Regions from separate parts of the Tepidimicrobium xylanilyticum genome, predicted to be linked through region 2. Evidence: riboswitches for the same ligand, from Rfam matches in the RefSeq annotation. Region 2 holds a riboswitch; each other region holds the start of a gene.

Region 1 (3,284 bases), on a different contig from region 2:
ATTAATGGCGTCAGGGGATTTTACAAAGGAAATATCATACGAATATCTAAATAAAAAGGATGAATTTGGACAGATATCCATTTCATTAAAAAACATGCAAAATTCTTTAAAGCAAATAATATTCAATATTAGGGAAAGATCAAACGAATTAGGTGTTGATTCAGTGAAATTAGCAGCAACATCAGAAGAAATGTCTGCTTTCGCCCAAGAATTAGCATCAACCATGCAACAGATAGCGGACGGTGCTACAAGCCAAGCACAAGATCTAACAGAAATTACGGATTCATTGATAGAATTAACCAATAACATAGAGATTATACACAGGGAACTTCAAAATGTAAAAACTGAGATGGGAAAGGCAGAAGACAAAGCCAGCATTGGTAAAAAGGAAGTGGACATTCTGGTGAAATCTATTGAACAAATAAGAAAAACCTTTAAATTATCCATAGATAAAATAGGAGCATTGACAGATTCCATAAAAGAAATCAGTGGTATTACTGAAATAATATCAGACATATCAGAACAGACGAATTTGCTGGCCCTCAATGCAGCTATAGAAGCAGCAAGGGCAGGAGAACATGGCAGAGGTTTTGCAGTAGTAGCTGATGAAGTACGAAAACTGGCAGAAGAATCGAAAAAGTCTACAGAAAGGATTGCAGATTTAGTTTCTTCAATTATTGAAGATAGTCATGAAGTGACCTATGCATCCCAAAATGCAAGACAAGCTGTAAAAGAGCAAACCAAATCCGTTGAAAGTGCTGTAAAATCCTTTGGAGACATTTTGGCATCCGTTGAAAATATTACAGCTCTAATGAATAAAACCTATAGTGCAATAGATAAAAGTGTAAAATCAAAGGATGCCATTGTGAAAAGAGTTGAGCAATTAAGTGCTGTAACAGAAGAAAATTCAGCAGCCACAGAAGAGTTGGCAGCATCATCAGAAGAACTTACTGCATCTTCACAGGATGTGGCAACAACTGCTCAAAATTTGAATGTTCTTGCAGAAGATTTAATGGAGGTTATCAGCAAGTTTAAGGTTTAGTTAAAATGTTTTATTTCTTGTCAAATTGAAAAAATATATTCTAAATTCGATAATGCTTATAAGGTATAGTTGTATAAGAATAATGCTATGCTAAGATTAAAGAATTAGGGAAAAACTACCAGTGTAATAGAAGATACAATAAGAAAAAGATATATTTAAAGGACTATACTAACAAGCTGGATAGTGTAGAGCATCCACTATGGTTCTCCACAATAGGTTTTACAATGGCTAATCCTAGTCCAAAGCCATCTTTTTTTGTTGCTTTGGACGAATCTTCTTTCTTGAAAAGATAAGTTCTTTTCCATATAACGGGAATCCTTGAAGTTATCCACTCTTACCAAACTATTGGAAATAGATGAATATAGGTAAAAATATCATAGGCATATTAAAGAGATAATTCAGCTATATTTTCATAGTGGCTTGTTTAAGACAACAGTTGATAGTATAGCTAATCTGATAGATGAATATGTTAAGAGGGATTTATATTTTGGAAAATATGGAAACATCTGAGGATTATCCTTGACAAATTACAAAGTTTGATATATTCTAAAATTACAATACGGGTGCTCGATATGTCGGGCTGAGAGGAGAGAAGGAAATCTCCAACCGTTTAACCTGATCTGGGTAATGCCAGCGTAGGGATTATATCGGACTTTAGGTACTGTAATGTAGCATTTACTTTAGTTAATGGTATTTAATCCTTTCTGGTTATTATCCAGAAAGGATTTTTTAATGTTTAATTTTAAATAAGGAGGAATTAATTATGAATGCAAGTGTTGCCATTCAAGTATTGCCAAAGGTAGATACAGATGAGTTGGTATGCAAAATTGTAGATGAGGTAATTGAATATATTAAAAGTACAGGATTATCTTATCATGTAGGGCCCTTCGAAACTACAATAGAAGGGGAATTTGAAGAGTTGATGGATATTGTGAAGGAATGTCAATATATTGCAATTAAATCAGGGTGTCCCTCTGTGATGTCCTATGTTAAGATACATTTTAAACCAGAAGGCGGTGTACTTACTATTGACCAAAAAGTTGCAAAGCATTACAAATAGGATGTCATCTTATGTAGCAATAGTAGGCATACTTATTTTATGGCAGGTTTTGTCCAGTATGGAGATTATACCAAAGTTTATGCTGCCATCTCCTTTGGATGTTGTAGAGGCTTTTATATTAGATTTTCCTCTTCTAATGAACCATGCAAAAACTACATTATTAGAAGCCTTTTTTGGACTTGCTATTGGCATATCATTGGGATTCATGGTTGCTATAATTATGGATAGGTTTAATTTCATTTATAAGGCTGTATATCCAATATTGGTTATTACTCAAACTATACCAACTGTTGCAATTGCACCTTTGCTAGTTTTGTGGTTAGGCTATGGTATGGCTCCAAAGATTACATTGATTGTGATTGTGACATTTTTCCCTATTACTATTAGTTTATTAGACGGTTTTAAATCGGTAGATTCTGATGCTATACAATTACTGAGATCTATGAATGCTTCCGATATGCAAATATTTAAGCATATAAAATTGCCAAGTTCTATACCTCATTTCTTTGCTGGTTTAAGAATTTCTGTTTCTTATTCTGTAGTGGGGGCAGTTATTTCAGAATGGCTTGGTGGTTTCAATGGACTAGGCGTGTATATGACAAGAGTTAAAAAATCCTATTCTTTTGATAAAATGTTTGCTGTAATTTTACTCATATCAGTTATTAGTTTAGCCTTGATGAAGGGGGTAAGCTTATTAGAAAAAATAAGTATGCCATGGGCTAGAAGTGAAAATGAATAATAATGCAGAAGGAGAGGAGAATGACTATGAAAAAGAAATTGGTAATATTATTTTGTATATTAATAATGATAACCATTTTAGTAGCTTGCCAAAATGAAAACAAAGAAAAAATAACTGTAGTGCTTGATTGGACGCCGAATACTAACCATACAGGACTATATGTAGCTCAAGAAAAGGGATATTTTGAAGAATTAGGCCTTGATGTGGAAATTGTTCAGCCTCCAGAAGGAGGTGCAGAAAGCCTTGTAGCATCTGGAAAAGCTCAGTTTGGAATATCCTTTCAGGATATGATAGCACCAGCATTTGCTTCGGACAATCCTCTTCCAGTAACTGCAGTGGCAGCTATAATCCAGCATAATACATCAGGGATTATATCTATTAAAGGCAATGGAATGGAAACTCCGAAAGGAATGGCTAATAAGGTTTATGCTACTTGGGACATG
Region 2 (3,284 bases):
TGAAATAGAGACAAATACAGCCATAACCTTATATGTTAGTTCAGGTCCATCAGCTCGAGGAGAGGAACCTGAACCTGAAGAGAAGGATAAAGAGATTCCTTTTGTAATGACATTAACACCTAGTGTGGAAGATGATGAAGTAGAAATTAAAATTGTAAGGGTTCAGGATGGAAATAGAAAAGATGTTTATAATAAAATTCATAAAGTCGATGGAAGTTCTATCGAAATACCATTGGAAGGGAAAGTAGATGCTGTATTTGAAATCTATTATGATGGCATTTATATTGACGAAATAGTTCATCCACACAATTAGGAGGTTTTTATGATAGAAGGCATAATAATAAAAGGCATTGGTGGGTTTTATTATGTTAAAACTCAAGACAAAGTTTATGAATGCAAGGCTAGGGGGCTTTTCAGAGAAGACAATATAATACCCTTAATAGGAGATAGAGTAAAAATCCGAATAAACGAGGAAGATGGTAGCGGCTATATTGAAGAGATTATGGAAAGGAAATCTCAGTTGATAAGGCCTCCCGTATCTAATGTAACTCAAGCTATTATTATTATGAGCATAAAAAAACCGGATATAAACTTATGGTTATTAGACAGATTAATAGTTTTAGCGGAACATCAAAGATTAAATATTGGAATATGTATAAATAAAATTGATTTGGTTCAGGAGGATGAACGGAATTTAATAGAAAAAGCCTATAGAGAAACCGGGTATCCAATTATTAAAACTAGTTGCAAAACTGGAGAAGGTATTGTAGATTTAATAGATTTATTAAAGAACCAAGTTACAGTTTTTGCAGGGCCTTCAGGGGTTGGGAAATCCTCACTACTAAATAGAATAAAACCAGGATTGGAGCTAAAAACTGGAGATGTAAGTAAAAAAACTACCAGAGGAAGGCATACCACCCGACATGTAGAATTAATAGATTTAGATGGCAATTCCTTCGTACTTGACACTCCAGGTTTTAGTTCCTTAAGCTTGGATTTTATTGAGAGGGAAGAAGAGTTGAGCAAGTACTTTAAGGAAATAGATGAGTTCAATGGCAAATGTAAATTTATCAACTGTATTCACTTTAAGGAACCTGGTTGTGAAGTGAAAAAACAGGTGGAAAAGGGGAATATTAGTCGGGAAAGATATGAGAACTATCTAATGTTTCTTGAAGAGATAAAAGCAAATAGGAGGTATTAAAATGATAAAACTTTCACCATCCATTTTGTCAGCAGATTTAGGCAATTTAAAAGAGGAGATACTTAAACTTGAAAAAGGAGGAGCAGATTATATCCATTTAGATGTGATGGATGGCATATTTGTTCCCAACATAACCTTTGGACCGCCAGTAATTAAACATTTACGCAATATTACCCAAATTCCTTTTGATGTTCATCTTATGATTGACAAACCTGAAAGGTATATAGAGGATTTTGTAGAAGCTGGTGCTGATATGCTTACAGTCCACGTGGAATCTACCCTGCATTTACATAGAACCATAGATGTAATAAAATCCTATGGTATAAAAGCAGGGGTAGCTTTGAATCCGTCTACACCCTTAGAAAGTATAGAGTATGTATTAGATTATGTTGATTTAATTTTGATTATGACAGTAAATCCTGGCTTTGGTGGACAAGAGTTTATAGGTTCTATGGAAAAAAAGATTAAAAAGATGAGGAGAATTATAGATGAAAAGAACCTTAATATTTTACTTGAAGCTGATGGAGGAATTAAGTTAGATAATGCAAAAGAGATAATCAATTATGGCCTTGATATCATAGTAGTTGGTTCTGATATTTTTAGAAGTAAAGATGTGATAGAGAGAACTAAAATGTTTAAGAGCTTATAATTGAATTATATATGTAGTATGGTATAATGTAATTGAACTAAATAATACCTTCATCACTAGGGGAGCCAAATTGGCTGAGAGGGGATTCGATCCCGACCCTTAACCTGAACTAGGTAATGCTAGCGTAGGGAAGTGAGTTCGTTTGCATGTTAGCCCATTACCTAATTCTGGTAATGGGTTTAATATTTAAGGAGGGCTGAATATGAAGAAGTGGAGCACAAAGATGTTAGTGGAAGCTGGGATTATGATAGCATTAGCTGTTTTGTTGAGTAGAATTAAAATTTACCAAGCACCTCAAGGAGGTTCTGTAACTGCAGGTAGTATGATTCCAATCCTTTTGTTTTCTATGAGATGGGGACTTAAACCTGGGATTATTGCTGGAGCCACCTTTGGAGTATTAAAACTCATATTAGGAGGTTGGGTTTTTACCCCTATACAAGCAATATTAGAATATCCTATTGCCTTTGGTTTTTTAGGATTAGCTGGAATTTTCTCTAATTCCATTAAAGATTTTAGTAACGACAAATATGTCAAAATCATTCTATCTATATTTTTCGCCATAGGCGGTAGATTTTTATGTCATCTATTAGCTGGGGTTATATTCTTTGCTGAATATGCAGGAACTCAAAATCCTTGGATATACTCTTTAGTATATCAATCCAGCTATTTAGTACCAGAATTTATAGTATCTATCATTATTTTATCGTTAATTTGGAAGCCTATTAGCAAAATAGAAAAATAGAATGGAATGATTAAATGAAAGCGTTAGTCATTTTAAGTGGTAAAATAATTGATATTAACAGGTTAAGGGAGTTAAAGAAAGAGGTTGATTTTGTACTTTCTGCTGATGGTGGAACTAATCACTGCTTTAAAGCATCTTTAAAACCTGATTTGGTTGTAGGAGATTTAGATTCCATTTCAGAGGAAGTTATTCAACAGATTGAAGAGAATAAAATACCAGTGGAAAAGTTTCCTGTAAAAAAAGATAAAACGGATTCAGAAATTTCCATAGACTATATAATAGATAAGGGATTTAAGGATATAACTATAGTAGGAGCTACTGGAAATAGGCTGGATCATACTTTAGCTAATATATTGCTGCTCAAAAAGCTGAAGGAAAGAGGAATAAATGGACGAATAATAGATGATGATAATGTTATATATTTAGTTGAAGATGAGCTGATTTTAAAAAACATACCCGGCTATTATGTATCTGTTATTCCTATCACCAACACTGGAATTGTAGTTACATTAAAGGGATTCGAATATGAGCTGGAGAATACCAGAGTTCAATTTGGCTCCACTCTAGGCATAAGCAATAGGATTGTTAAAGATAAGGGATTTATAAGAATTTATGAGGGACAAAGTTTAGTAATCATATCAAGAGATTGATCTATAGAGCAAACCTGAAAAAGGTTTGCTTTTTTGTAACTA
Region 3 (3,284 bases), on a different contig from region 2:
GCCAATAATTGAGTCTTCACCCAAGTATTCCCGGCAGACTTCCACCGGAATATCATCTTGTCCAACGTGAATTCCATCAACCTTTATCCCCTGTTGTTTCGCCGCTAAGATGACATCAAGGCGGTCGTCCACCAATAATACCACCTCATCCGATTTACCAGCTTGAGCGATTACTTCCGAAGCCTCGCGGGTTAATTGAATCAGTTCTCGAGCAGAAGCAACTTTGGAACGGATTTGTATACAAGTAAACCCAGCCTCAACTACATCTTTAATAATCATCGCCACCGACCGCCCTTTAGTATTCTCGGGACCCACCACAAAATATGCTGAAAGATCAAATTTTTTTCTAATGCTCATTTTCTCCTCCTAAAAGTTCATTGATTTTATCGACTTTAGTCGTCATCATGTTAGTAAACCCTGGGCGAATATCGGCCTTCAACACAACCTCTGTACGGATGCCCTTCTTGGTCAACACAAAAGTAGCTTCTTTCACCACCTGCATCACCTCATCCCAGGGACCTTCAATCTCCGTAAACATAGAAGTCGTTCGGTTCGGCAAACCTGACTCCCGAATTACTTTCACCACTTCTGCAACTTCAGATGCAAGCTCTTCCCCAATTCCAAAAGGCGCAATCGCCACTGCAATTAAAGTATTCATACATTAAACCTCCTCAATTTCAAATGGATTATTAGCAATCTCCCCTGCACTTGCTTTATAAAGTTCATCAAGAAATTTAATCTGAAAGCTTCCTGGACCATCCACCTTCTTTTCAGTGCGTGTTCCAGCCAAATTGTACACCGCAGTACCAGTAAGTGCTGCAATAAACGGTGAAGCAGCCGTTAAATAGACCGCGATGACTCCACCCAATGAACAGCCTGCTCCGGTAATTTTAGGCATAAAATGAGATCCCCCATAAGAGAAGGCGATAACAGTTCCATCAGTGATTAAATCGGTTTTCCCAGATACTGCAACCGCTCCACCTGTCCATTTAGCCAATGAAACAGCGGCAGTCTTTGCTGCAATTACAGAATCCGTTGAATCAACACCACGTACTTTGGAGATAGCCGCCCCACCGTCTAGCTTCCATAAACCAGCTAGTGCAATAATTTCCGAAGCATTTCCTCTTATTACATGAGGTTTGTAATCTTTAAACTGCCTTAACAAATGCGTCCGCATCGAACCAATCCCGACAGCAACCGGATCCAGTACCCATGGTTTACCTGTATCGTGCAATACTTTTGCTACATGGGGTAAAGTCTGCTCATAAATGGGTAAAAGTGTGCCAACATTTATATAGATAGCTCCACTAGCTTTTGCTAAAAATTCACCCTCTTCAGGTAGATAAACCATGGCAGCGGAACCTCCAACGGCCAATTGAGCATTGGCTACAAAATTAATCGTTACCGTATTGGTGATGGATCCAACCATCGGATTCGTCTGCTTTACGGTTTCGACTGCCTGAAAAATCTGCTTTTGAATCTCCTCTTTAGTCATTTCCTCTCCTTCCTTTCGTTAGTATTAATAGAATATAATTTCAGGTATATCAGTATCACCTCCTTTCATTCCCTCTAAAAGTCAGATTTTACCCTCTCAACTCTAACAAGTCCCCGCAACGTATTCAATTTTAAAAAAAGCGTTCCTCTCATAAGGAACGCACCTATCCATTATTATTATAACTAAGTTGCTTCCCTACGACAGTATTAACTGACAGGTTCAAAGGGTCAGGTTCTACCTTCTCAACTCTTACGAGTCCCCCCGCAACGTATTCAGTTTTAAAAAAAGCGCTCCTCTCATAAGGAACGCACCTATCCATTATTATTATAACTAAGTTGCTTCCCTACGACAGTGTTAACTGACAGGTTCAAAGGGTCAGGTTCTACCTTCTCAACTCTTACGAGTCCCCCCGCAATTCGCCTATATAATATCACTTACAACCTTTGGTGTCAAGTCCCATTAAGTTTTAAAAAACGATATTTGCAGAGGGATTGAAATAGAAGGCATCGCCTACTATATAGGTATGGGGATATAAACACCACATAGATTTAATACCCTTGAATTCCTATCAATGAGTATTTTTATATTATCCTTTAACTATTTCTTCTTTTTCTTCTAATACCTCTTGCCATAATTCATCAGCCTTATCCTTCCATTGTTCTGCACAGAGTTTAGTTTTAGCTACTAGGTCCTCTACATCTTCTGGAGATTGTAAATCTGTGGATTTTACTTCTGTTCTTTTTGCCATCTCCTCAATATATTTTGGATTTTCTAGCATAGGACATGGCAGGAAGTGATTATCATAAAATAGAATTCTCTCCTTATATTCCATAAACAGTGGCTGTTTAAGTGTTTGTAAGAAGATTACTACTATCATGAGGTATTAATCCTAAAATAGCACACATACAAATATCCAATATACTTACTAGTCTTTTTAATTATCACAAAAATCTTTGCCATAGGAGCAGTAATAACTATTGCAACCATATTGTTTAATGTTGTCCCCGATAAGGCCTAGCAGTTAATCCAATGAAAATCTCACAACCTTTCCTTCCTTTGATCTTTGATGTTAGCGTTTCTACCAACCAATCCATACCACAGTAATATTTTATGAGTCCAATTAATTCAACCATTAAACTAACAAAAACGAATAAAAAATATACTTTGCATACCTTCACCTATGGAAATTGCACAATCGAAGGGAGTTTCCCATCATAAAATAGCAAGGCTATAATAATTTCTATTAATACAACAACATGCCGTGGCATTTTGTTAAAAGGCTCTTCTACACCTATTATAGTAAAAAACATTCCTACTTTAAAGTACTCGGAAAACTTTCATTCGAATAAAGGCCAATGATTTATAATTTCTTTTACTCTTTAAATTCATTTCTCTAAAAATACCCCCTAGCAGTAAAAATGTTACTTTCGAAAACGCTGTTAAAAGAATACGAGGCTTTGATTAAACGATTGAAAGTATCTAAAAATACAAAGTTAGCCGACACTTAATAGTATCAGCTAACTTCATATCAGAAACATTATTCTATAACGTTACGCTGTAGATTTTAACATCTGGTTCAGCACTCCATAGGGGTTTTAAAGCTACAAATACATCTTCTTTAAATAGTTGACTATTAAGATAAGCTTGTGCATTTTCTATACTATCAAATCCATGAAGTACTTGAACGTCCTCATCTCGAACTAAAAGCTCTTTGGTTAATGCTCCTTTAATCTCATCTAAGAATGGTTGTCGATATTTTGAATAGACTTTTACTGCCTCAGGGCGCTTT

What was found. A riboswitch is a leader RNA that binds a small molecule or an ion and turns the genes downstream of it on or off. The one in region 2 is predicted to bind thiamine pyrophosphate.
Region 1: another riboswitch for thiamine pyrophosphate. It lies ahead of BLV68_RS06495 (thiamine-binding protein); the one in region 2 lies ahead of thiT (energy-coupled thiamine transporter ThiT).
Region 3: another riboswitch for thiamine pyrophosphate. It lies ahead of thiM (hydroxyethylthiazole kinase); the one in region 2 lies ahead of thiT (energy-coupled thiamine transporter ThiT).

The regions. Positions count from the first base shown of each region.
Region 1 is NZ_FNNG01000004.1:179,662-182,945, reverse strand. It holds gene BLV68_RS06500 (methyl-accepting chemotaxis protein) at 1-1,042, shown strand, start outside; TPP riboswitch at 1,592-1,700, shown strand; gene BLV68_RS06495 (thiamine-binding protein) at 1,806-2,102, shown strand; gene BLV68_RS06490 (ABC transporter permease) at 2,071-2,841, shown strand; gene BLV68_RS06485 (ABC transporter substrate-binding protein) at 2,868-3,284, shown strand, end outside.
Region 2 is NZ_FNNG01000006.1:132,967-136,250, reverse strand. It holds gene pknB (Stk1 family PASTA domain-containing Ser/Thr kinase) at 1-313, shown strand, start outside; gene rsgA (ribosome small subunit-dependent GTPase A) at 323-1,201, shown strand; gene rpe (ribulose-phosphate 3-epimerase) at 1,203-1,850, shown strand; TPP riboswitch at 1,899-1,998, shown strand; gene thiT (energy-coupled thiamine transporter ThiT) at 2,053-2,592, shown strand; gene BLV68_RS08230 (thiamine diphosphokinase) at 2,607-3,242, shown strand.
Region 3 is NZ_FNNG01000022.1:14,903-18,186, forward strand. It holds gene BLV68_RS14455 (thiamine phosphate synthase) at 1-357, opposite strand, end outside; gene BLV68_RS14460 (thiamine-binding protein) at 347-658, opposite strand; gene thiM (hydroxyethylthiazole kinase) at 662-1,495, opposite strand; TPP riboswitch at 1,670-1,768, opposite strand; TPP riboswitch at 1,818-1,916, opposite strand; gene BLV68_RS14470 (hypothetical protein) at 2,082-2,372, opposite strand; gene BLV68_RS14475 (hypothetical protein) at 3,038-3,284, opposite strand, start outside.